2 regions of the Thermodesulfobium fumaratoxidans genome follow, and region 2 is predicted to be linked to the other one. Evidence: riboswitches for the same ligand, from Rfam matches in the RefSeq annotation. Region 2 holds a riboswitch; the other holds the start of a gene.
What was found. Region 2 has a riboswitch for molybdenum cofactor ahead of V4762_RS07845 (NADP-dependent glyceraldehyde-3-phosphate dehydrogenase). Riboswitches for the same ligand answer to the same signal wherever they lie in the genome.
Positions count from the first base shown of each region.

Region 1 (12,786 bases), on a different contig from region 2:
AAAATTAGCATCTCATCTATTGTTATGCTAAGAGTGTTCTCGTGGCCAAGCATTAACATAGCAAGAGAATCTCCAACAAGTAGGGTATCAATATCGGTCATGGAAACTAAAAGAGCGCTAGTATAATCGTATACAGTAACCATCGAAAATTTCCTAACGCCCTTTAGCTTAACTATGTCAGGTGCATAAAGTTTTTTCTCCATTATTTCTCTGATAAAAGCTTTCCACCCTTTGCAATATCATCAGTCGTTAGATCGTGAAACAATATTGTAATGGCTTCAGGCTTTGCGTTTCCATTTTTTACAATTGTTTCAGTTATTTCTTTTGCAATCTGCTTTTTTTGTTCTTTTGTTCTTCCTTCTAACAATTCTATAGTTACTATGGGCATTCTAGTTTACCTCCTTTTTTAATTGACAATCAGGACAAATACCTACAATATCCAGATTTACAGATTCAACTTTAAACCCCTTTAGATCAAGGCTATTAACGTCAAAGTCGTAACTTTCGCTAATATCGACTATTTTTCCGCATTTTGAGCAAAGAAGGTGCGGATGAATGTGAATATTTGCATCGTAGTGAGCAATTCCCTTGAAGTCAATTCTCTTTATTTCTCCCTCTCTTTCAAGCTGGTCTAATGTCCTGTATACAGTCCCAAGACCCATCCTGGGTATCTTCTTTGTGGCGTTTTGGTAAATCCAAAGCGCATCTGGATGTGATTTCGTGCCCTTTAATATGTCTATTATAACCTTCCTTTGTGGCGTCATCCTCATCTTATGTCTCCTTATAAATTTAATACTTTTCTAAGTTTTGACTAACAAACATAAGTAAACTTTCTTAATTTAAAAGAGTCTACTTATGGAAAGATTTTAACATAATTTTAACAAGTTAAAATTATTGCTTATCTTTATCAAGTTCTACTTTCTCGAAAGAATTTTCTTCTTTGCACTCAGGACATTTTTTTGGCTTGCATCGACCTTCTTTTGTATAGCCGCATTTCTTACATTTAAAAATCGACATTTTTCTTAGCTCCTTTTGTTAATTTTAATAATCACTTATATTATATCATTTTGATAAACTATTTATATTAAAATACAATTAAAAATCTTTATATATTTATAAATAAAGTTTAGTCAATATTTTTTCCTTGGATTGATAATCTGATATCTTTTTCTCTTAAAAGGTTTTAACCTTTCACATGTTTTTGTTTAAGACGGCTTTAAGCTTAAAAATCTATAATATAAAAAGTTGAATAGAATTGAGGTGAAATATGGATCAGACAATGGGTTTGGGACAGACATTTTTCGGGTTATTTCTTGCGTTTGTGCTTGGCACGCTTATAGGTGTAGAGCGTCAATGGCGACAACATCCTGCTGGTTTGAGGACCAATACCCTTGTCGCTCTTGGGGCTGCCATATTTGTCGACCTTGGACTTCGTATGGGTGGGAGAGTCGATGATATAAGGGTGGTTGCTTATGTAGTTTCTGGAGTAGGATTTTTAGGAGCTGGGGCTATTATGAAAGAAGGCATAAATATAAGGGGTATAAATACTGCTGCTACTCTTTGGTGCTCTGCGGCAGTAGGCGCCTGTTCTGGAGCTCAACAATGGATGCCGGCAGCTATGGCTACTATCTTTATCTTGCTTACCAACACGCTTCTGAGGACAATGGTCGGTGCTGTAAATAATTTACCTATATTAACAGCAAATGATTTTATTATTTCTGTATGTGCAGGGGTAGAGCACAATAATGAGGATAAGGTTTTCAACGTAACAAGAAAACTTTTGAGGCAATTGGGCTATCCTGTGAAAAATATGAGAATAGAATCGTCAAAAGAGGGTGAAAGTAAAATAATATTTAATATTTTATCAGGCGACATAAATGAAGAAGATCTAAAGGATCTTCTGGAAAGGCTCAAACATACAAGTTATGTAAAATATGTAAATTGGAGCCAGGGGGCTAAAGATCATTAGAGATTGTTTACTCTTTTATGATGTGAATAGATTCAGGATCAATATGTACGTTTACTTTCTCGCCTATTTTAATTTTATACTTTTTGATAGTATCTTTTAAAGATACTGCTTTTAGAGAGATATCGCCTCGTAAAAAAATTTTATAAAAGAAATCAATCTGAACAACGTTTACAACTTCAAGGCTTATAATATTTTTTAAGTTGTGGTTTTCTTTTTCTGATTCGTCTAAAAAGGTCACATCTTCGGGCCTTATGCAAAGAATCACACTTTCTTTGACTGAAGTTCTCTCTTTTGAGTGTATCTCAAAATCAAGTTGGTTGAATTTTGCCTTTATAAGAAAAAGATCAGAGGATATATTTTCTACAAATTGGATTTTTGCTGAAAATAAATTTTCTATTCCTACAAAATTTGCGACAAATTTAGAATTTGGCCTTCTAAATATTTGATTTTTTTCTCCAACTTGAATTAGATTTCCATCTTTAATGATTCCTACAAGGTCTCCCAAAGTGAACGCCTCGACGTGATCGTGAGTTACATAGATTGCACTTAAAGAGAGCTTTTTCAAGATCTGCAAAAGCTCTTCTCTGAGCTCTTCTCTTGTGCGAGCATCAAGTGCTGACATAGGCTCATCGAACAAAAACATCTTAGGATTCGTAATTAAAGACCTTGCTAGGGCGACTCTTTGTTTTTCTCCACCGCTTAAATTAGATGGATATCTGTCTAAAAGGCTTTCTATGTGAAGCATTTTTATTATCTCTTCTGGATCAAGATTTGTTTTCTTGTATTTTTTTGCGAATTTGATAGGTGAGAGTATGTTCTCTTTGACTGTCCAATGCGGAAAAAGCGCAAAATCTTGAAACATAAATCCCATCTCTCTCTTTTCTACTGGCAGTTTAGAAATGTTCTGGCCGTCAAGATAAATCTGGCCGCTATTTGGAATATAAAAGCCTGCAATAGTTTCTAATAAAAGCGTTTTACCTGCGCCACTAGGTCCTAAAATTGCTAATATCTGGCCTTTTTTTAATTCAAAAGAGATATTTTTTAATAGAAATTTTTCAACCTTTACTTGAATATCTGAGACCTTAAGAAAACTCACTGTATGTCTATGCCCTCGATTTGTTGAAATTGGTTAAGTAGCGAAACAATATAAAGGTTGAAATAGTAACAATTAATAGTAATACTGCAGCAGCAGAGGACTGCTTTAAGCCCCCTGTGAGAAAGAGCTCATAGATTTTTACGGGAGCCGTCTCTGGATGATATGCTAATATTATAACTGCTCCGAATTCGGCAATTGATCTTGCGTAGGTAAGGACTATTCCGCTTAGAATAGATCTAAAGGCAAGCGGGAGGGATATGTGAAAGAAAACCTGGCTATTTGTAGCGCCCAAGGTTCTTGCAGCCTTTTCTATTCTGATATCGACGTTTTCAAAGCCCAATCTTGCAGAATTTACCATGTATGGCAAGCTTACAAAGAGCATTCCAACTATTATTCCAAATATGGTCCCCCAAAAACTAATCCCAAAAGATTGTGTTATGCGACCTATTGGGCCTGTTCTGCCAAAAACAAATAACAGCGCTATGCCTGCAACTGTATGAGGAACAGCAAGAGGAAGATTTACTATGGCCTCAACCAATGATTTATAGGGGAATTGGCCCCTTGCAAGAATATATGATAGAGGAGTTCCGAAGATAGCGGCTATAATTGCAGTAATAAACGAGGCCTCTAAACTCAACATTATTGAGTTAGTAACGTCGGGCATTTGAGCTACTTTTAAGATGAGACCAATCGGTTGCTCGAATAACATCTCTAAAAGCGGTAACAATATAAATCCTAAGATTATCATTGCGAACAACCAAAAGCTTAAAAACAACCAATTAAAATGTATCCTCTTGCTGTTCAACATATTTTTCATTTTACTATTTTGGCCACTCACTTACAAATTGCTTTAGTTCTGCTGGAACCTTAGTAGTATCATTTGCATATGGTTTTTCTATAACTCCAAATCCGCTCTTCTTCATTACTGCCTGACCCTCTGGACCAAGCAAAAATTCAACGTATTTTATGGCCCATTCAGTATTTTTAGAGTTATTTGGAATAGTTATAGCATATATTATCGGCTTTCCTGGGAGCTCTCCATTTTTCGTATCTACCAATGCCTCTTTATAGATACTTGAGTATTTTGGATCGCTAAGATTGATTTGTGTTGGTAAATCTAAGTATTTTAGATGATGCTGAAGTGCATCAGATTTATAAATAGCAAGATAGTCAATCTGACCAGCTTCAAGTGAGCTCAGTAACTCTGTTTCTGTGTCTCTAATATTTTTTTCTGGCGCATTTGCAAGAACTTTTTCGTAAATTGATGGATCTTTGTAATAGCTATCTGCAAGTTTTAACATTTGAAGTGTTTGGTAGCCAGATGGGTCAGTATTTGGATTTGATCTGCCAATCTGAACGCCCTTTTCTGACAATATTTTATACCAGTTGTCCGAGTTTATTTCGTTGGCATATTTACTTTTATCTGTATAGACAAAAGTAATCGAGTTGTTTACGAAGCCGATATACCAATCGGTATATTTTGTTTGGTTGTTTTCTCCAAACATATACTTAGGGATAACATTGTAGTCAGCAACTGCAATAATATCACCTGGTTGATGTAGATCGGTGACCTGTTTTACCATTTTTACGCTTCCACCAAATTGAGATTTTATGGAAACATTCGGATATTTTTTTTCAAAGGCTGCATCAATTTCTTTAAATGGCTTGGCTAAAGTTCCAGCCCCATAAAGGTATAAATTTACTTTTTCTGTTTGCTGATTTGCCCCCTTATTAGAGGTTGCACATCCTGCGATAAATACTCCAGCTAATAACAAAATTACGATTGCTACAATACCCTTTTTCAAATTAAGTTCACTCCTTTTTATCTAAGATTTTAAACTGATACTATTTTTCTATCCCCCCTTCTATAGAAAATATTTTGATCCTGTAGGATTTGGGGCATAAATGATATAGGCTTGAGGCTGTGAGATAAAAAAGGAGGCAAACAACTCTGGCATAGAGTCACTAAAAGAAATAAGTCGCGCATAATAAAAAATTGTCTCCTTTCCAATAGGGGGCTGCTCGGTTTCCCAAACAACCGTTAAGTGGTTCTTTGCCTTAGCCCAAGGCCTTAGGTCAAAAGAACTCGGAGTTTAGATAATTCTATAATAAAATTGGTTCTTTGTAAAACCTTATGTGCAGTATTTCTTGAACTTTATGCAGTTTCTTCCAGAATTCTTTGCATCGTATAGCAAATCGTCTACATTTTTTATTAGAGAATCAACTGTATCTGATTGACAGGCGTCGATAACGCCGATGCTTACAGTAAATCTAATGCTATTTAGATCAATGCCTTCCACTAACACTCTTAATTCTTCGGATAGTTTTGCGGCCTTTTCTATTTTCGTATTTGGCAAGATCAACATAAATTCTTCTCCGCCAAACCGTGCAAATGTGTCAATCTTTCGTAGTCTATTTTTTATGGTATTGCAGAATTCAACTAATACTCTGTCTCCCATATCGTGACCATATATATCGTTAATTTTTTTAAAGTGATCGATATCTAACATTGCTAAGGAAAAAGTTACGCCTGACCTCTTGTATCTTTCTGTCTCGTCTTGAAGCCTTTCTATGAAATACCTTCTGTTAGGTAGTCCTGTGAGATAATCTGTATTTGAGAGGTCTTTTAAATCTTTTTCCATAACCTTATATTTTGTAACGTCTATTATATAGTGTAACGATAAATCAACATCTACTGGCACCCACCATATTTCAAAAAACCTGCCGCCAAAATCAACTATGCAATTTTTTGCAACTCCTTCACTATGAGCTGAATTTAATAGGCAAAAATTGCAAGACGTATCATGATCTGTGCTATCTGGATTGTGCAAAGCATCTATTTGATTGGTTGAAACAAATTTACTTTTGTATATTTCATTCCAATAATATCCGCCCAAACGAGATTGAAAGAGGTCTTTTGCTGCCTGGTTTTGATAAATTATTTTATAGTTTTTTATAAGCCATGCTGGGTTTGGCAAACCATTTATCATAAGGTTTAACTGATTTTGCCGTCTTTTGTCTTCTTCTTCTAACTTTACCAATTCAGTTATGTCTCTTCCAAGCGATATAAAGTATTCTATTTCGTTGTTTTCTATTATAGGCGATATTATTGCGTCTAAGAAAAAGATATGACCATCCTTTGCTTTGTCTATAAACCTATATTTAAAAGTTTTTTTGTTGCGCAATATATTCCACATACCTTCATAGACTTCATTTTCTATGAGCCCAGACTTGAAAATATTTGGATTTTTTCTAATCAGTTCTTCTTTCTTATAACCAGAGATTTTGAGGACGGTATCGTTTATAAATACTATATTTGCATTTTTATCTGTAATTATGACCCATTCGTGAGTTTGATCCATTGCAAATTTCATTACGTCTAAGAGTCTATCTTTTTCAAATTTCTCGAACGTATAGGATAGATCTCTTTTTAGCTCTTCTATTAGTTTTATGTTTTCAAGTGAGAATGAGCCTTTGAAATTGTCAAGAATCAGGATTACGTATTCAACTTTTTTATTTCTAACTATGGGTATAGCGCAAAGAGAATCAATGTTGTGTTTTTTGTAAAAGTCTATCCAATAGGAATGGTTTGGATTACTTAGCACATCTACTCTTAATGAGATATCTTTTGTATGGTATGCTTCAGAAATTGCGCCTCTTCCATATATGGCATTTGTGTCTACGCTGATTTTGTGGTTTTTTAAAAACATATCAAGAGATTTTCTTATATTTTTGTCTTTTGTCTTTATAGAAATAGGCTTGAACAGCATATTTTTATCTATGTTGCCAAAAATAGCAATAAAATATCCAATTTCTTCTACGAGAACTTTGCAGACGTTTTCGATGAGAGATTCTTTGTTTCTTTCATTTTGGATAAGCTGGTTTATCTTTAAGAGGGCAGTTAATAATTTTTTATAAGACTCTTCAGAAGATTTGTCAATTATTATAACAAGACCTGATTTCTTTCCTTGAAAGTCAATTGTGTATGATGTTACATAAGTACTTATTAGGGCTTTGTCTTTTCTTAAAAAATTAACTTCTGAGAGTTCTTTTATAAAATTTTCTCCTGAAAGCCTTTTCGCAATAACTTTTTCTGATTCTAATCTTTCTTTCTTGTTCTGAAATATGAACTCAAAAAATGTCTTGCCAATTATCTCATCAAGGTCTCTGTCTATTAGATTCGAAAAAGAGCGGTTTGCATATACTATTTTGCCAGATTCTTGGTAAATAAAAAGGGATATTAAAGATGAATCTTGTAATAAATCTAATAAATTTATATCCAATTTAAGTTTCGGTATGTATATTAATTATATTTATCATAATATTTATGATATCAAAAAAAAAGAAATCCTACCACAAAATTATGATAGGATTTCTAAATTTAGGATAAATTTTAGAAATTTATGGGTCTAATAAAAGCACTCTTGCCAGCATATCTTGCAGACTTCCCAAGCTCTTCTTCGATTCTCAGCAACTGGTTGTATTTTTCTACTCTTTCGCCCCTAGCAGGTGCGCCTGTCTTTAGATGTCCAGCGCAAGTTGCCACAGTAAAATCAGCGATAAAGCTATCGGTAGTTTCCCCGCTTCTGTGAGAGATGAACGTTCCCCACTTTGAGTTCTGGGCATATCTTACTGTATCAAAGGTCTCTGAAAGAGTGCCTATCTGATTTAATTTAATCAAGACTGAGTTTGCAATATTTTCAGAAATGCCTCTCTTTACTATTTCTATATTTGTTACGAATATGTCGTCTCCAACTAACTCGATTTTGTCTCCTAGGACCTTGTTCAATAGTTTCCATGATTCCCAGTCGTATTCGGCAAGACCATCTTCTAATAACACAAGTGGGAAATTGTTTACGATTTTTTCATAGTATTTTACCATTTTAGCTGGTTCTAATTCTTTTTTCTCGCGCCTTAAAATGTATTTTCCCTCTTTGTAAAATTCGCTTGAGGCTGGATCAAGGGCAAAACCCACTTCTTCTCCAACTTTTAGCCCCGCATTTTCTATTGCTTTGCTCATCAATTCAAAAGGTTCCTCGTTTGATTTTACGAGCGGAGCGAAGCCGCCTTCGTCTCCTACTCCCACGCTGTAGCCCTTTTCTTTTAAGAGACTTTTAAGAGATTGATAAATTTCGCTGCACCACTCATAGGCTTCTCTGAAAGTATTGGCTCCGTAAGGTGCAATCATAAATTCCTGAAAATCTGCTCCTTGCCAATTTGCGTGAACTCCGCCATTCATAATGTTCATGCATGGAACAGGCAATAAATTTGCATTTGGGCCTCCTAAGTACTGGTAGAGCGGGAGGTCTGAGAAATAACTTGCTGCTCTTGCTACTGCAAGAGATACGCCGAGTATGGCGTTTGCGCCTAACTTGGCCTTATTAGTAGTTCCGTCGAGTTCTATCATAAGAGAATCAATTTGTCTTTGTTTGGTGGCATCTAAGCCAATTAATTTTGGAGCAATTATTTCGTTTACGTTGCTGACGGCTTTTAGTACGCCCTTGCCAAAAAATCTTTTTTTATCGTTATCTCTTAGCTCTATTGCTTCCTTAGAACCGGTAGATGCCCCTGATGGAACTCCTGCACGAGCTGTTATACCGCATTCTAATAAGCAATCAACCTCTACAGTAGGGTTGCCTCTGGAATCTAATATTTCTCTTGCCTTGATCGATGCTATCCCCTGTTGCATTTTATCCCTCCTAAAAAGATATTTTTTATTAGTATGAAACTATAAAATTTTAATGTCAAGTCAGATTGAGCAGTCCTTGCTTTACGGTTGGTATTTATTAAAGATTATCAAATTATATGTTTAAAAATTTTATACAATATTTTGTAATAAATAAAAATTATTTGACAAATGCGATCTGTTGTAATAAAATTTTTTGTAATATGAAGATATTTTTAATTACAAAGGTAAAAAGGAGAGTTTATGGATATTTCTAAAAAAGAAATAGAAGCTGCTCGTGAAACCCTAAAAAATGTAGCATATAAAACAGAACTCGCTTACAGCAACACGCTCTCTGGTATGACAGGAAATAGAGTCTATCTAAAAATGGAAAATTATCAGCGTACCGGTTCATTTAAGCTTAGAGGCGCATACAATAAAATTTTTAATTTATCTGAAAAAGAAAAGAGATTAGGCGTAGTAGCATCTTCTGCAGGAAATCACGCACAGGGAGTCGCACTGAGCGCTACCTTGTTAAACGTAAAATCATTTATAGTAATGCCATCAAAGGCTTCTATTGTTAAAGTTAAGGCCACAAAGAGTTATGGAGCGAACGTAATATTGCAAGGCGACAGTTTTGATGAGGCAAATGAAGCTGCCAGGAAATTACAGGAAGAAAAAAATTTGGTTTTTGTTCACCCCTACAACGATCTTGACGTTATTGCAGGTCAGGGCACTATAGGTTTGGAAATATTAGAGGATATGCCAGATGTGGATGTAATAGTCGTCCCTGTGGGGGGTGGAGGCCTTATTTCTGGAATAGCTATCGCAGCCAAACAGATAAAACCCAGTGTAAAGATTATTGGCGTAGAGGCTAAGAATATGCCATCTATGAAGGAAGCTCTTTTATCAGGGGTGCCATCTTTTTATAGAGGATCTCCCACTATTGCTGATGGCATAGCTGTTGGAAAGCCTGGAGAAATAACTTTTGAGATAATTAAAAAATATGTTGACGATATAGTTCTTGTAGATGAGGATGAAATTGCTGATGCTATTCTTGTCTTGATGGAACGAATCAAGACGATTTCTGAGGGTGCAGGCGCAACATCTGTGGCTGCTTTGTTGTATAGGCTAAAAGATTATTCTAATAAAAAAATTGCTGTTGTTATAAGCGGAGGGAATATAGATATAAATATGGTATCTCGCATTATAAATAAGGGGCTTGTGAAGTCTTTTAGAAAAGCAAGCTTCAAGGTAGTCCTTTCAGATAGACCGGGGTCGTTGTGGAAACTTCTTCAATTGGTGGCTGATTCTGGAGCGAATGTTTTATCCGTCTTTCATAACCGAGAAAGAGGGGATATTAATTTAGGCAGTGCTGAAGTGATTATCGATCTTGAGGTATTTGATAGAGAACATATATATAAAATTAAGACTCTCTTAGAAAATCAGCTATACGAAGTTAAATTAATTTAAAGTTAAGCTTGAAGTTTGTATTTTGGAAAAGTTTATTTTGGGAATAAAAATGATTTTAGTTGGAACTGATTTTCTTTGGCCTGATAAGGCTTAAGAATAATTTTCGAATAAACACTTAGGAGATGGCTATGGAAAGCATATTCGACATCATAGGACCAATTATGATTGGGCCGTCAAGCTCTCATACTGCAGGGGCGCTGAAGCTGGCTAATATGGCAAGGGCTATTTTGGGATGTACTCCAGCTGAAGTTAAAGTAAATCTATATGGGTCTTTTGCAAAAACTTACAAAGGGCATGGGAGCGATAGGGCTATTGCTGCTGGTTTTTTGGGTTTTTCTACAGAAGACGAAAGAATTCCTGGAGCTATAAGCATAGCGGCTAAGACGGGTGTAAAGATTAACTTTGTGCCATCTAATATTCCTGTGGATCATCCAAATACACTTGAATTTGAGATGACAGATGCGTCGGGCTTAAAAATAATAGTACGGGGCATATCTATTGGCGGAGGTAATGTAATAATTAAAAAGATTGATAATTATGAAGTTAATTTAACTGGCAATTATGAGGCCTTGATTGTTGGTCACAAGGACTATCCAGGTATAATAGCCAAAATTACGCAGATAATTTCTAGTAAAAATATAAACATAGCATATATGTATGTCTCACGATTAGAAAGAGGTAAAGACGCTATGATGACAATTGAAACTGATGACTACATTGGCTCAGATATTTACAGTATTTTATCAAGTTTGCCCGATTTAAATCTTGTTAAGATAATTCATAGGTCTTAAAGGGGTGATTATAGTGAACTCTTTTTCTACAGTACATGAGCTTATTTCGAAGGCTAAAGAAAATCATTCTAATATATCTGAGATAGTTTTGTCCTCTGAATCTCAAAAAATGCAAAAGGCTAAAGATGAAATAATTGAAGTTATGAGTCAGAGATTGACTGTGATGAGAAATTCAGTTGAAAAGGGTAGAAAAAATTATAATTATTCAATTAGTAAGATGGTGGGCACGAATGCATCAAAGTTTGATAGCTTTATTAGCAAAAATACTTATTTAGGGGGAATGGTAGAAAAAGCAATTTGTTATGCTCTGTCAGTTAGTGAGGTTAATGCCTGTATGGGTTTAGTAGTAGCCTGTCCTACTGCTGGCTCTTGCGGCATCTTACCTGGTGCTGTTTTATCTGTGTCAGAGGAAATGAATTTGCCCGATGAAAAAATCGTTTTAAGCATGTTCACTGCTGCGGGTATCGGCATGGTAATAGGTAACAACGCTGCATTAGCAGGAGCTGTGGGAGGCTGTCAGGCAGAATGCGGTTCTGCTTCGGCTATGGCTGCTGCTGCTGTTTTGGAGTTAATGGGAGGCAGCCCAGATCAGATTGGTCATGCGGTTGCTTTAGCTTTGAAGAACTGCCTTGGGTTGGTTTGCGACCCTGTGGCAGGCTTAGTGGAGGTGCCTTGCGTCAAGAGGAATGCCTTTGGCGCTGTTCACGCACTGGTCGCTGCTGAGCTAGCACTGGCCGGCATTGAAAGCGTTATCCCCCCTGACGAGGTGATATCGGCTTCTTATGAGATTGGGCGTTTGATGCCAAAAAGTCTAAAAGAGACTTCTGAAGCAGGTTTAGCCAAGACTCCAACTGGTAAGAAGATAGAATCTATGATGAATAGCTAAAAAAATTATCTATTTTCTTAGTTTGAATTTCTAATCTTAAGTTTATTTAATTTAACTATTATAATTTTAAGGAGATGAAGATTTTGTCAAAATTAAAGGTGATATCTACAAAGAGCGCTCCAGCTGCAGTAGGGTCATATTCTCAAGCTATAATGGCTAATGGTTTTGTTTTCGTGTCTGGTCAGCTGGGGATAGATCCAAAGACAGGAAATTTCGCAGGTGAAGATACAAGATCTCAGTTTGATCAGGCCTTGCAAAACTTAAAGTCGATATTGAGCTCTGAAAATTTGAACTTCGATAACGTAGTTAAAACAACAGTATTTTTGACCGACATGAGCGAATTTTCTTTGATAAACGAAATATATGCCAACTATTTTCAAACCACTTTGCCTGCAAGATCAGCTATAGAGATTTCAAAATTGCCAAAGGGAGCTCGAGTTGAGATAGAGGCCATAGCAAGTATATAATTTTATAATAACATGTTATAAAGAGTTGCGATCAAAAATTTTTAAATATTTTAATTTGGTTCAATGGCTAAACAAGATTTACATTAAAAAATTTTAATGTAAACAATATGAAAGGAGTAAAACATGTCAACTCAAAATTTTTCAAATTGGCAACAAGAGTATGAAAAATTGTCAAAAGGCAACAAAATAGCTTCATCATACACTTCTTTTTTTAGTGACGATTACAGGTTAAGCGTATCGCCAGCGGAGGCAATAGTAGATAGTGAAGCTTTTGATGCTCTTCTCAAGCAAGATCAAAAACAAGTGAGGATTATAAAGCAAGATGAAGGTGTGTTCTTTAAGATCTATTCATGTTGCAAAATACCCTTGTATGAGGTATTGCCTATTTTAAGAAATTTAGGTTTAAATGCTGTTTACGGGAATTTCTCTGAGGTAAGCG
Region 1 covers NZ_JBAGBW010000002.1:140,935-153,720, forward strand. The annotation lists gene panB (3-methyl-2-oxobutanoate hydroxymethyltransferase) at 1-203, opposite strand, end outside; gene V4762_RS01785 (2-hydroxymuconate tautomerase) at 203-388, opposite strand; gene V4762_RS01790 (Fur family transcriptional regulator) at 390-770, opposite strand; gene V4762_RS01795 (RCKP-type rubredoxin-like domain-containing protein) at 892-1,017, opposite strand; gene V4762_RS01800 (MgtC/SapB family protein) at 1,268-1,969, shown strand; gene V4762_RS01805 (ABC transporter ATP-binding protein) at 1,977-3,065, opposite strand; gene V4762_RS01810 (ABC transporter permease) at 3,073-3,813, opposite strand; gene V4762_RS01815 (extracellular solute-binding protein) at 3,887-4,870, opposite strand; molybdenum cofactor riboswitch at 5,050-5,169, opposite strand; gene V4762_RS01820 (diguanylate cyclase) at 5,198-7,348, opposite strand; gene eno (phosphopyruvate hydratase) at 7,459-8,754, opposite strand; gene ilvA (threonine ammonia-lyase) at 8,995-10,203, shown strand; gene sdaAB (L-serine ammonia-lyase, iron-sulfur-dependent subunit beta) at 10,332-10,994, shown strand; gene sdaAA (L-serine ammonia-lyase, iron-sulfur-dependent, subunit alpha) at 11,008-11,880, shown strand; gene V4762_RS01845 (RidA family protein) at 11,955-12,347, shown strand; gene V4762_RS01850 (NAD-glutamate dehydrogenase domain-containing protein) at 12,471-12,786, shown strand, end outside.
Region 1: linked by a shared signal. The riboswitch ahead of V4762_RS01815 (extracellular solute-binding protein) and the one ahead of V4762_RS07845 (NADP-dependent glyceraldehyde-3-phosphate dehydrogenase) in region 2 are both predicted to bind molybdenum cofactor.

Region 2 (12,786 bases):
CGGATTCACAACTGTTATGCCAAGAGATACGCCTTTTTTATCATTTACACCAACTGTAAACCTATTTTGAATCTTTTCTTTTTCATAATCCTTTAAAAACTCTATCAATTCTTCATTATTTTTGCTGTCTAAGATATTTTTCACTATTGGGTGTTCGGCTGAAACCACCATAAAGGTTGCTCCGCCCAGAGTATCTGACCTTGTGGTAAATACCTCTATAAAATCGTCTTTATACCCATCTACTTTCTCAGAGAGCTTAAATTTTATCATTACTCCTTCTGATAAGCCTATCCAATTGCGCTGCATAACTTTTACTTTTTGAGGCCAGCCCCTCAAGATATCAAGGTCTTTTACAAGCTCCTCAGAGTAGTCTGTAATCTTGAAGAACCACTGTTCAAGCTCCTTTAATTCTACTTCGCTTTTACATCTCCAGCATCTTCCTTCTTCTGCCTGTTCATTTGCAAGAACAGTTTTACATTCGGGGCACCAGTTAACTTTTGATTTCTTCTTATATGCCAATCCCTTTTTGTAGAATTGAAGAAATAGCCATTGGTTCCACTTATAATAATCAGGAAAGCATGTAGCTACCTCTCTATCCCAATCATAACTAATTCCTAAAGAATTTAGCTGTCTCTTCATATTCTCAATATTTTTTACTGTCCACTCATAAGGATGAACGCCGTATTTAATAGCTGCATTTTCAGCAGGCATCCCAAAAGCGTCCCAGCCCATTGGATGAAGAACATTGTATGATTTCATCCTGTGATAGCGAGCTACAACATCACCAATGGTATAGTTTCTAACATGCCCCATATGAAGATTCCCCGATGGATAAGGGAACATTTCCAATATAAATATTTTTTTGTTTCCCTTTTCCTCTTCTGTTTTAAAGACCTTCTTTTCTTTCCATGTTGCCTGCCACTTCTTTTCGATTGTTTCAAAAGGATATAAGCCCAATAATATTGCCTCCCCAATTTTTAGTAATTTCATTTGAATTATTATAAACCCAAATTATAATTTTATAAATTTTAAATAAATTTAAATATAATAAATCATTTCAATTTAAACTCTTATTAATTCATAAAATATTGTTATAAAAAAAAGTTTTTAATAGTGCTATTATTAAATAAAAGCTTAATGTTGTAAGTGTATTTAGTACAAAATGAATTTACAAAAGGAGGGTAGAATGAAAATCTTGGTAGGAGTAAACGATTCTAAGGACTCCCAAGATGTTGCAAGATGGGCTATTAACTTTGCTAGCCAGGAAAAGGATTCTGAGGTCACTTTGGTATTTGCAGAGAAAAGGATGCCTTTTGTTTCATACGAAGATATTACTGACGATCAGCTAATGGCACTTGCTCAGGTAGACGGTGAAATGATTTTTGATAAGTGCTTGAATGGCTTCAACACAAAAGGAACTACAGTAAAAGAAAGAATTCTCATAGGCGATCCTTCTGCTGAAATTTTGAAAATTGCAAAAGAAGAAGGAGTTGATTTTATCGCTCTTGGAACCAGAGCCCTTTCACCAGTGTGCCAAATGTTTATGTGCTCAGTTTCAGAAAGAGTTATAAAAAAGTCTCCAATACCTGTAATAATTAACAGGTTCCCATCAGAAACTGTAAAAGACTTACACACCATCAAGGCTTAAGGGGGTTATAAAGTTTAAAGTTATGCAATTTATTGATAGCGTCGTCCCTTTTTTACCCATAGGTCATACATACCCAGCTATCTAAAAAATAAGCTGGGTATGTAATTTAGACTATCAGTTCATGACCAAATTCTTTTAACCATTTTCTCTTCTCTTTATAGTTTGGGACAAGCCCTTCAACCTTACTCCAAAATTCCTTTGAATGGTTTTTAATTATTATGTGTATGATTTCATGCACTACTACATAATCAATAATATCTATAGGAGCCATAATAAGCCTCCAAGAAAGACTTAGAGTATTTTTATAGGAACAAGACCCCCAATTCGTCTTTGCGCTGGAAATTCTTAACTTGTTAAATTTTAGTCCTGTTAAATGCGAGTAAAATGTAGCTCTTTCAGAAAATATTTCACGAGCACGATTCTTGTACCAATTTGTCAATATGCTTTTAGCTTGTGGTAGATGATTTTTTGCAATATAAAACCCATTATTAAATATTATAGGTTTAGCTTGAAAGTCGGCTACTTTTAATTTAAATAAATTTCCCAAATAAAAAAATTCTTCTCCATCACAAAATTTCTTCTCTAAAACTTTTGAATTTCTTTCGATTAATTCAGATTTTTTTCTCTCAATCCATTCAGCGTATTTCTCAACAACTTTATCTATGTCCACATCAGTTACATAATATGGAGCCTTTACGACAAGCTTTGCGCCCTCTATTATCTGAAGAGAGATTGTTCTCCTTTTTGAACGTAATATTTTGTCTATTTTAATAGAAATCTACCCCTATAAGCATAAAGTGAAATACTGCATTTTACACAAACTTGCTACAAAAAAATGTATATCAATTCGATTATGTCTCTCGCTTCATTTTACGATATTCTTTGATTATAGCTCTCTCTAAAACCTTTTCAATTTCTTTTATTCTGTCCCATTTGTTCTCACTTGGATTATTGTTCATGTCGTTTACAGCAAGATAGTATTCTTCATAATATTTAAATATCAGGCTGTCATCTGATACGTACATATTTTTCATATCAATATAAAGCTGGCTATTTTTAAAATCAGTAAAACACAAAATATCCTCAATGTGTGAACCAAAATATATTGACCTCTCCAAAATGCCATGCTGAACCAGCTGCCTGGAATAAATGCCCAAAAGGCTTTTTAGGGATCTAAATCTAAAATATCCTGTATTTAAGAAATCTTTTAGCATATCCTTTGGCATTGGTCTTGCTATTGCATAGCCCTGAAGCAGCGGAACTCCCATAGAAGTTAGGGCATCAAATATGTCTGGAGTCTCTACCCCCTCTACCACAAAATATATGCCCTTCGCTCTTGCCAGACCGAAGATAGATTCTACAAAGTGAAGGTCTTGAGGATTCTTTTCTAACCCACGAATAAAGCCTTGATCCAATTTTATCTTGTCAACAGAAAGATTTTTTATTCTCAACAGTGACGAATATGCACTGCCTACATCGTCAAGCGCAAGCTGAACCCCAATATCCTTTAACTTCATAAGATATTCTATTGCCTTTTCGATCTGAGTGAACTCAGTTCTTTCAAGTATTTCGAAAAATATCTTTGAAGGCTCTACCTTGCTTTTTTCTATAATATTCTTAACAATTTCTACGAAATTTTCTGACACAAAACCAGGCTCTATGTTTACAGAAACAACTAAGGAATGTCCATCTTCATCCAATTCCTCAACATCCCTTAGAGCAATTGTTAATACCTGACGAGTTAATTCCAATAAATCTTCATTTGTAAATTTTGATAAAAATTTATCTGGCGTAAGTATGGCTCCACCATCATCAAGCAGCCTTGCAAGGGCTTCTATCCCAACAATGCTTGAAGTTTGATTGTCAAAAATCGGCTGATAGTAGACCATTACTCTACCCTGACTTAATAACATCTGACAATGATTTTGTTTTTTCGATACCGCCTCGCCGTATATAGTCCAAAAGTTAGCCCTGTCCTGTTTGTGTTTCTTGCTATCATAGAGAGCTTGCAGGGCATAGCGAATCATTTCACTTTGATTCTCAACTTTCACATAAGGATAGATACACACACCCATACTAAGACCTACTATGTTTATTTCTAAATTATCTTTTAAAATAATTGGCTCAAGAATACTCTTTTCTATCTTTTTAAATATTACAGAAAGCTTATTTTTATCCTGACAGTTTTCAAAAATTATTGCAAATTCATCTCCCACGAGGCTAAGCCTACAAATAAAATCAGTCTTTCTGAGAGATTCCTGCAATCTTTTGGCTACGATTTTTAGCACTTCATTCCCTACTGCATAGCTAAATTTTTCATTAATCATTCTAAAACAATCAAGGTTTATTACAGCAAGAGCCATTAGCCAATCATTTCTTTTTGCCCTTAAAAATGCTTTATTTAGCTCACGCTCAAGCATGGCTCTATTTGGAAGTCCCGTCAGAGGATCGAAACTCTCTTGATATCTTAACTCTTCACTTAGTTTATCTCTTTCTGTAACGTCTATAACAGTCCAAATTACATATTTATTATTGTCCTGAACTTTAGTTAACACTCCAGATAAATCTACATAAAGACTTGTTTTATCGCAGCGGACAAAATGAACGTTTTTCAATACGTCATTTTTGCCTTGAAAAATTGTAGCTTCAGTAAAATTCCCAACTTTGTTGTAAGTCTCATCGTTAGGATAAAAATCTCTAATCTTTAACCCAAGCATTTCCTTTTCATCCTTGAAGCCCATCATAATAGCAAAGGTCCTGTTTGCGTCAAGGATATCCCTATCAGGATATCTAAGCATCACTATCCCGACACCAGCATTGTTTAACAAAGCCTCTCTTAGCTGAGCAGATTCTTTTTCTTTGTTAAAAAGATCTATATGGTCTAATCCGAAACCAATATCATATGAAATCTTTTCAAGGATTTCTTTAAGAAGTTCATTGTCAAAGAAACCTTCATTTGAATGATAAAAGGATATTACCCCCCAAATATCTTTATTTCTAAAAATGGGAAATGTGGCCCCAGATGCTATATCATATTCTTTTGCTTTTTCTTTCCATGGATTCTCTAAGGGATCTTTTACAAATGACGTATAGTAAGGTCTTTTCTCTCTATAAGTCTTGCCAACCATACCCTGACCTTCAGGAATATCTGAACAAACGGATATTTTAATATCATCTAAAATCTGTGTAACGCCTGCTACACCGATAAATTCTATGTTTTCATTTAAATTCGCTTTGCCAATAAAAACAAGTTTTATGTCAGTATGTATTGATATTAGTTCACAAATTGTTTTGAGAAAAAGATTTTCATCTTTTGTTTGAGAAGCAATCTGATTTATCTGGGTTAACGATACATTTAACTCGACTAAATTTGTTAAGAACTCCTTACCATTTTTAAATTTATTTTTTGGAAGGTTATTGCTAATGGTGCCTTCAGTAGCCTGAAGAAAGAAATGTAAATCAGGAGTTTTTTCAATATAAATTTCTTTTGAATTTATATACTTTTTAGATTTAAAATTTTTTGAACTATTTTTATCATGCTTCATAATTATTCACCACACTAGAGGTGATTATATACAAAAAAAGAGTAGAAAAAGTTCTTTTCAAATAGGAAAATAAAATCTTTTCTATTTTTATCTTGTGTAAATTTGTGTGTGTGTGGGGGGGGGGGGGGCTAAAGAACTTATAAAATATAAATGAATTTGAAGTAAATAAAATCTTAAAGAGTTTAAAAAAATAAAAAAATAATTTACAACTTACGCTACAAAAAACAAAGTTACTTTTTAAAAAGTTAAAAAACATGGGACAAATGCTTTACAACAACAATAAAATAGGTTTATCCCCTCGTCAAATTACATCATCTCCATATTCTTAAATTAAAAACCAAAATTAAAGAAAATATAATATTATCATGCTATGCAAACCTAGTTATTTAATAACACAATAAAAATTGTATCATAAAGTATAAAATATTGTGAATAGCAATTTGCTGCTTTGCAATTTAAATATTAACATATAAATAAATTAGTAAAAACTAAATTTATTACAATTGATTTCTATAAAAAACTAAATTATACTATAAGGTATTGTTTCTCCGAGTTTGCATATCTAAAGCTTAAGTGCTATGAGTGCAAACCAATACGGTAGCTTTGGAAACGAAACTGCCCCCCTTTTGGAAAGGAGGAAAATATATGAGGTTTGTTTATTCAGATTATTGTGCTTATTGTGCTTATTTTCTTGCCTCCCTCATCATCTTGTTCTTTCCTTAGAAATATTTTTATTTTTTTGATTTTAAAAATTTAAAACATTGGTTCATTTATTTAAGAATTGAATATAGCTTTATCAAATACTCCTAAGGTTGGAGATATCTAAATGGTGCCCCAAATTTAAAATCTGAAATAATTGGAGGTTGATGTGAATCAAAATAAAGATGATATTAACTTTAACTTCAAATTCCCCATTATAAATAAAATCCCAGCTAAATTTGTTCTGAAAGATCGCATTGATCAAACAGAATATCTTTGTAATGGAGAATTACAATCTTGGACAAAAGACAAAATAACCGTTCTTTCTCCCATTTTTTGTTGTAAAAATGAAGATTCAATACCTGAACAGATAATACTTGGAAGCTATCCATCATTAGATGAAGAAGAAGCACTAAAAATTCTTGATAGCTCAATAAATGCATATAATAACGGAAATGGGGCCTGGCCTTCAATGAAGGTTGAAGACAGAATAAAATGTGTTGAAAAATTTGTATATTTAATGCAAGACAATAAAGATGAAATCGTAAATCTTTTAATGTGGGAGATTGCAAAATCACATATAGATTCAGAAAAAGAATTCGACAGAACTGTTAAATATATAATTGATACCATTGATGCGCTAAAAACTCTTGATAGAAACTCATCAAAATTTTTAATAGAAGAATCAATAATTGCACAAATAAGAAGGTCTCCACTTGGTATAGTGCTCTGTATGGGCCCATTCAACTATCCTCTGAATGAAGCTTTTACAACCCTTATACCAGCTCTAATCATGGGAAATGTGGTTATTTTTAAACCACCAAAACATGGCATTCTTTTATATAGACCTTTGCTAAAAGCATTTAAAGAAGCCTTTCCACCTGGCGTTATAAATACTCTTTATGGAAGAGGAAGGACAGTTGCATCGGCTTTGATGGCAACAGGGAAGATAAATTGTCTCGCCTTTATCGGCACAAGTAAAGCTGCCGACTCGCTCCAAAAAACACATCCAATGCCTCACAGGCTAAGAATGATACTTGGACTTGAAGCAAAGAATCCTGCAATTGTTTTGTCTCACGCAGACATTACCCTCGCCGTAAAAGAATGCTTGCTCGGAGCACTTTCTTTTAATGGACAAAGATGCACAGCGCTTAAAATACTATTTGTTCATTCTGAAATTGTAAATGTTTTTCTCAAAAAATTATCCGATGAGATTGAAAAATTAAAAATTAATTCTCCATTTGAAGATGATGTATTTATAACCCAAATGCCCGCAGAAGATAGGGTAAAATATTTTTTAGAGCTAATTGAAGATGCAAAAATGCTTGGAGCAAAAGTGATAAATAAATTTGGCGGTTCATACAATAAAACCTACTTTTATCCAACAATTTTATATCCAGTTAATAAAAAAGCCAGAATTTATCACGAAGAACAATTTGGACCGATTATTCCAGTTGTTCCATTCTCAGACATTGATGAACCATTAAAATATATAACTGAATCTAATTATGGTCAGCAAGCAAGCATTTTTGGGTCTGATCCTGATGCAATAGCTAAAATTATAGATGCACTTGTAAATCAGGTATGTAGGGTAAATTTAAATTCTCAATGCCAAAGAGGTCCAGATATATTTCCTTTTACTGGTAGAAAAGACTCTGCGGTCGGCACACTTTCAGTGTCTGATGCCTTAAGATCATTTTCTATCAGAACACTTGTAGCCGCAAAATCTTCAGACCTAAATAAAAATTTGATAACAAAAATAGTCAATGAAAATAAATCACAATTTTTATCAAGGGATTTCATATTGTAAAGTTATAGTAGAAGAACTAAACGTTGTACTCAAAAATTGATTATAAAACACTCATAGTTTCAAGGGTAACTATATCTCTTAAATTATGCGTACATTATTAAAAGCAAAACTAATTTGTATTTGTTTTTTATTTTTATATTATAAAATGCAATTTTCTGCTTTCGATAATTGAATTTTAAATTTAATTACATATAATATTCAAATAAAAATTGTTCAAACAATGACAGAATTTAAAATAGATAAACATTTATATTGTTAAACGATTTCTAAAATTAAAGATAAGGATTTGTGATAATATTAGTTTAGGTTATTCCGAATATTTATAAACATTTATTTCGGATGGAGGGAAAAATATGATACCAGCTCAAGGTTTGCCCCCTGTTCCTCATTTTGCTTTTGGAATATTCAACCTTGCAACACCTGACATCATTGCATGGATGATTGTTCTAATTGTTTTTGTCATATCAATTTGGCTTAGATTGCCAAAGTTTTTTGAAGGGGATGAGTAAAATGAATATTACAAGAAAAACAAAAAACTTTTTTAAGGAAAATCTAACTTCAGATGACATTTTTCCTACAACTATGCCAACTTATGTTAATTCTTTTGCTTACATATTTGGCGTTATATCTCTTTCCTCTTTTGCTTTTATTGTAATTACAGGAATAATATTGGTTTCATTTGGTCCAGCATGGTATCACTTTTCAAAAATCGGCGCTTTTGTTAACTCTCTTCATTTTTGGGGGGTCCAAATTTTTTTTGGAGGACTTATTCTTCATCTATTATCAAAATTCTCAATGGCAGCATATAGAGATGGACGAGGCAAAACATGGCTTTTCGGAATGTTGGCCTTTGGATTAACAACCTTTGAAGGTTTTACTGGATATCTCTCACAAACAAATTGGGATTCTCAATGGATTGCTGTACAGTCAAAAGATTTGCTTAATGCTATGGGAATTGGTGGATTTTTCGATCCAATGAACACGGCACAAATTTTAGGTTTTCACATTTTAGTTGTGCCTATCGTATTAATTGTGTTAATTATAATCCATCTTTTTCTCGTAAGAAGTGAAGGTCCTGTAAAACCTTTATAAATTTATGTGGGGTGAGAAAATATGAGCTTAAAATCTGATAAATATTTAAAGAATGTTCCATTAAAATCTTATGATCTTATAAAAGAGGGCTTGGTTGTATTCGTATCCATAGCCATAATAATATTTGCTCTTGCCTTAGCATTTGGTTCTCCAGACTATCCTCCAGTTACCGCAAAACAAATTGCAAAATATGAATCTATTTCCTATCTGAAAACATTTATCAATATTCTTGACGACAAAAGCCCAATTGGCGACTATGGCCCGCCATACGATAGCGATACTTCTCAGTCTCAGAATTTTTTTGGTATTAAGCCTTCAGCTATTTTAGGTGTAACTACTCCGATTAATTCAATAAATGATTATATAATAAATCCTCTTGAAAAGGTTGCTGTTTTTGACAATAATTTAAAATCTGCTCTTGAAGCATATAAAAATGCTACCAATGAACAAAAATTGAAATGGGTAAAATCTTATGATAAGGCGCTTGAAAATGCAAAAATTGAACACAACAATGTAATAATTCCTAATGGTGACTACGGTCCTATAAAAACAATGATGAACAGTTTATTTAAGTTGGGTTTGTCTGGCTTACTCGAAGGATCAATTGTCTCTTCAAATTCTCCTTATGACTTTTATAATATGAATTTTACGAAACCATTGCTGCTTTTTCAGGGAAAAGTTTATCACAGTGTTGCAAGGCCATTGGATATGCTTGGAGAAGATTGGGGTATATCTAATGAAACAGGAAATTATCCTGGCGCTTGGTGGCTTTGGCCATATACACTCGCATACCAGCTACCGCCCATGTCAACATCTCCTAATGGAGATTTACAGGTTGGAATATTGATGATAACGTTTTTCTTAATACTTTTATTCTTGCCATTCTTGCCATTTCTCAATAAAATCCCAAAATTTTTAAAAATTTATAGAATAATCTGGAGAGATTGGTATAAAAATCAAAAAAATTAAACTTACAAAATTAAATAATTAGTAAATTCATTATTATTTTCACAATAATTTATCCTATCTTTTAAAATCATTTAAGGCTTGAAAACTGTTTTGTACATTTATATATACTTTATTAAATGTAAGATTTCATATTGATTATTTTATATATAAACTATCTCTTCTCAAAGATTTTTCCTTTTCAACTACTATCTTTTCGTAAACTGAAATCTTATAATCAAGTCTTTCTAGGGTCTTTTTCGTATTTTCCATCTTTTCAATTAGATATTTACGCTGTTCAATAAAAAGATTTTTTCTCGCTTCGATAGTGTCATCTCTTTGCAAAAATAGCCTTGCATAGTCTATCAAGACTTCAATAGACAATCCTGCATTACGCATACATTTTATAAATTCAATCCAGTTGCAGTTTTCTTCTGTATAATTCCTAATTTTACTCTTGTTGCGACCGACATGAGGTATGAGTCCAATACGTTCTTGACATACTCCCCACGGCTAAAGCCGGGAGATTCTGGTATCAACGAAACTGCCTACTAAGCAAATTTTCTTGCTGTGCAGGTCTTACAATTTCTCCTCCAAGAGTCGATGCCCCAACTCATAGTACATTCTACGCCTTGAATATTTTACACAGCAGAGGCATGGAAGATTTTACTCTATCTCATTTTCCTGCTGTAACCTCATATATTCAGTTATCAATGTACTAATTGCTGATATATGTGGTAAAATAGATTTTGATGGATGTCAAGTGCAACATTTACCTAACGGCAAGCGTCTTATATCCCCATAGTTGAAACAAGGGGTTTTACGACGCTTTTGATAATAGCGAAGAGTATCCTTCGAAATATCAAATTTCTCGCTTACTTCAGAAATTGTCATATAATTTCTCCTCTAAATTTTAATAAGACTAAAAAATATTTAGGAGTAAGAATCAATCCATACTCCTAAATATAATAATATATTTTACTTTAAATTTCAGCATTCATTATATTCTGATGACTAATATGACATTGCTATCTTTAAAATCAATCGTTTAAAATCTACTATTGGTTGGTAGTTTTTTCCAGTTCCTCTGGATAGCGACTCCCAGCAATTTTAATTTTGGAACTTGCAAGGTTTAACTCATTTATTTCGTCTGAACTAAATTCAATATTAACAGATCCAAGATTTTCAGTCAGTCGCTCTAATTTCCTGGTGCCAGGAATAGGCACGATCCACGGTTTTTGTGATAGTAACCATGTAAGCGCAATCTGCGCCGACGTTGCACTCTTTCTTTCTGCGAATTTTTTAATTAAATCAATTAAAGCTTGATTTGCGTCTAAGTTTTCTGGGGTAAAACGAGGGAGTCTGCTTCGAAAGTCTGAGCTATCAAAAGTAGAATTCTTATCAAATTTTCCAGCTAAAAATCCTCTGCCCAATGGGCTAAATGGGACAAAACCAATTCCCAAATCATCAAGAACGCTTAGCAATTCATCTTCAGGGCGTCTCCACCACATTGAATATTCGCTTTGGATTGCAGCAAGTGGGTGGACAGAGTGTGCACGTCGAATGGTACTTATACCAGCCTCAGAGAGTCCCCAATACTTTACCTTTCCCTCTCGAACCAAATCTTTTATCTTCCCAGCCACATCTTCAATTGGCACATTTGGATCTACGCGATGTTGATACAAAAGATCTATAGTATCAGTTTTCAATCTTTTCAAAGATCCTTCTACGGCCACATGTATATGTTCGGGACGGCTATCAAAGCCAGACTGCTTTCCATCCTGAATGTTGAATCCAAATTTGGTAGCAATAACTACCCTATCTCTAAATGGTTTAAGCGCTTCGCCTACAAGTTCCTCATTTGTAAATGGACCGTATATTTCGGCAGTGTCGAAAAAGGTTACGCCCAGATCAATTGCTGAATGGATTAATGAAATCATTTCTTGTTTATCTGCTGCTGGCCCATAACCATGGCTCATTCCCATACAACCTAAACCAATAGCTGAAACCTCAAGTTCAGATCCCAATTTACGTTTTTTCATTTTAAAGCCTCCTAAATCTGTAATTTGAAATGAAGACAATTTTATTTACAAACTTTACTTAGGTTAACTTTAACACTTAGAGTTAACTCAATGTCAATGGAGAAAGTTTAAGTCTCAAGATTGTTACAATTTTAGCTCCATAAATATTGCGCCCTTTATTGGGTTATATCTGTATGGCTCAATTTCATAAAAACCTAAGGCTCTATATAATTTGATAGCAGCCCTCATATCAGACACGCTATCAAGCCTCATAAAAGAATAGCCAATTTCTTTCGCTATGGATATGATCCTTATAGACAGCTCCTTGCCTATACCCTCTCCCCTGTAATCTGGTCTTACATAAAGTCTCTTCATCTCGCAAAATATATCATCAATCTTTCTCAATGCCACACAGCCGCCATATTCTTCATCAAGTTTTGCAAGTAATATTGCCCCATTTGGCTCACAATACTCACCTGGCAAATTAGCAATCTCATCTCTAAAATTCTGAAAATCTAAATCAAAATTCAAAGAAGCAGCATATTCTTTAAATAAATCTCTTACACTTCCGAGGTCTTCAGGAAATATTGGCTTGATAATATCTAACATCTTGTTAATCTATCAACCAAGTTTTTGTGATCTGGAAACTCATTTAGCAACTTATCACGCTCTCCCATCTCAAAGTCTTCAAAGTCAAATCCAGGTGAAACGCTGCAGCCAACCAATGAATAACTACTTTTATCATCAATATCAGCACCAAACCAATGCCCAGCCTTTACTATTTGCTGAAAAGACTGATTTCTACCAATATCTGGACCTAAAAATCTTTTTTCCAGAGATCCTGTTGGAGAAAATATATACAAGGTTAAAGAACTGCCAAAATAGAAATGCCACACTTCATCAGACTTTAGTCTGTGCAATGCTGAAAATTGATCGTGGTCTAATAAAAAATATATTAATGTAAATAGAGGTCTGTTAATATTTATGCCATTTACAAATGAGCCATCCAACATTAGTTCTGATTTG
Region 2 covers NZ_JBAGBW010000020.1:18,944-31,729, forward strand. The annotation lists gene leuS (leucine--tRNA ligase) at 1-990, opposite strand, end outside; gene V4762_RS07830 (universal stress protein) at 1,187-1,648, shown strand; gene V4762_RS07835 (M48 family metallopeptidase) at 1,755-2,426, opposite strand; gene V4762_RS07840 (sensor domain-containing phosphodiesterase) at 2,500-5,193, opposite strand; molybdenum cofactor riboswitch at 5,728-5,846, shown strand; gene V4762_RS07845 (NADP-dependent glyceraldehyde-3-phosphate dehydrogenase) at 6,062-7,702, shown strand; gene V4762_RS07850 (hypothetical protein) at 8,056-8,211, shown strand; gene V4762_RS07855 (cytochrome b N-terminal domain-containing protein) at 8,213-8,794, shown strand; gene V4762_RS07860 (hypothetical protein) at 8,816-9,763, shown strand; partial or broken gene V4762_RS07865 (MerR family transcriptional regulator) at 9,899-10,234, opposite strand; gene V4762_RS10070 (MerR family DNA-binding transcriptional regulator) at 10,499-10,633, opposite strand; gene V4762_RS07870 (aldo/keto reductase) at 10,798-11,781, opposite strand; gene V4762_RS07875 (GNAT family N-acetyltransferase) at 11,905-12,369, opposite strand; gene V4762_RS07880 (cupin domain-containing protein) at 12,363-12,786, opposite strand, start outside.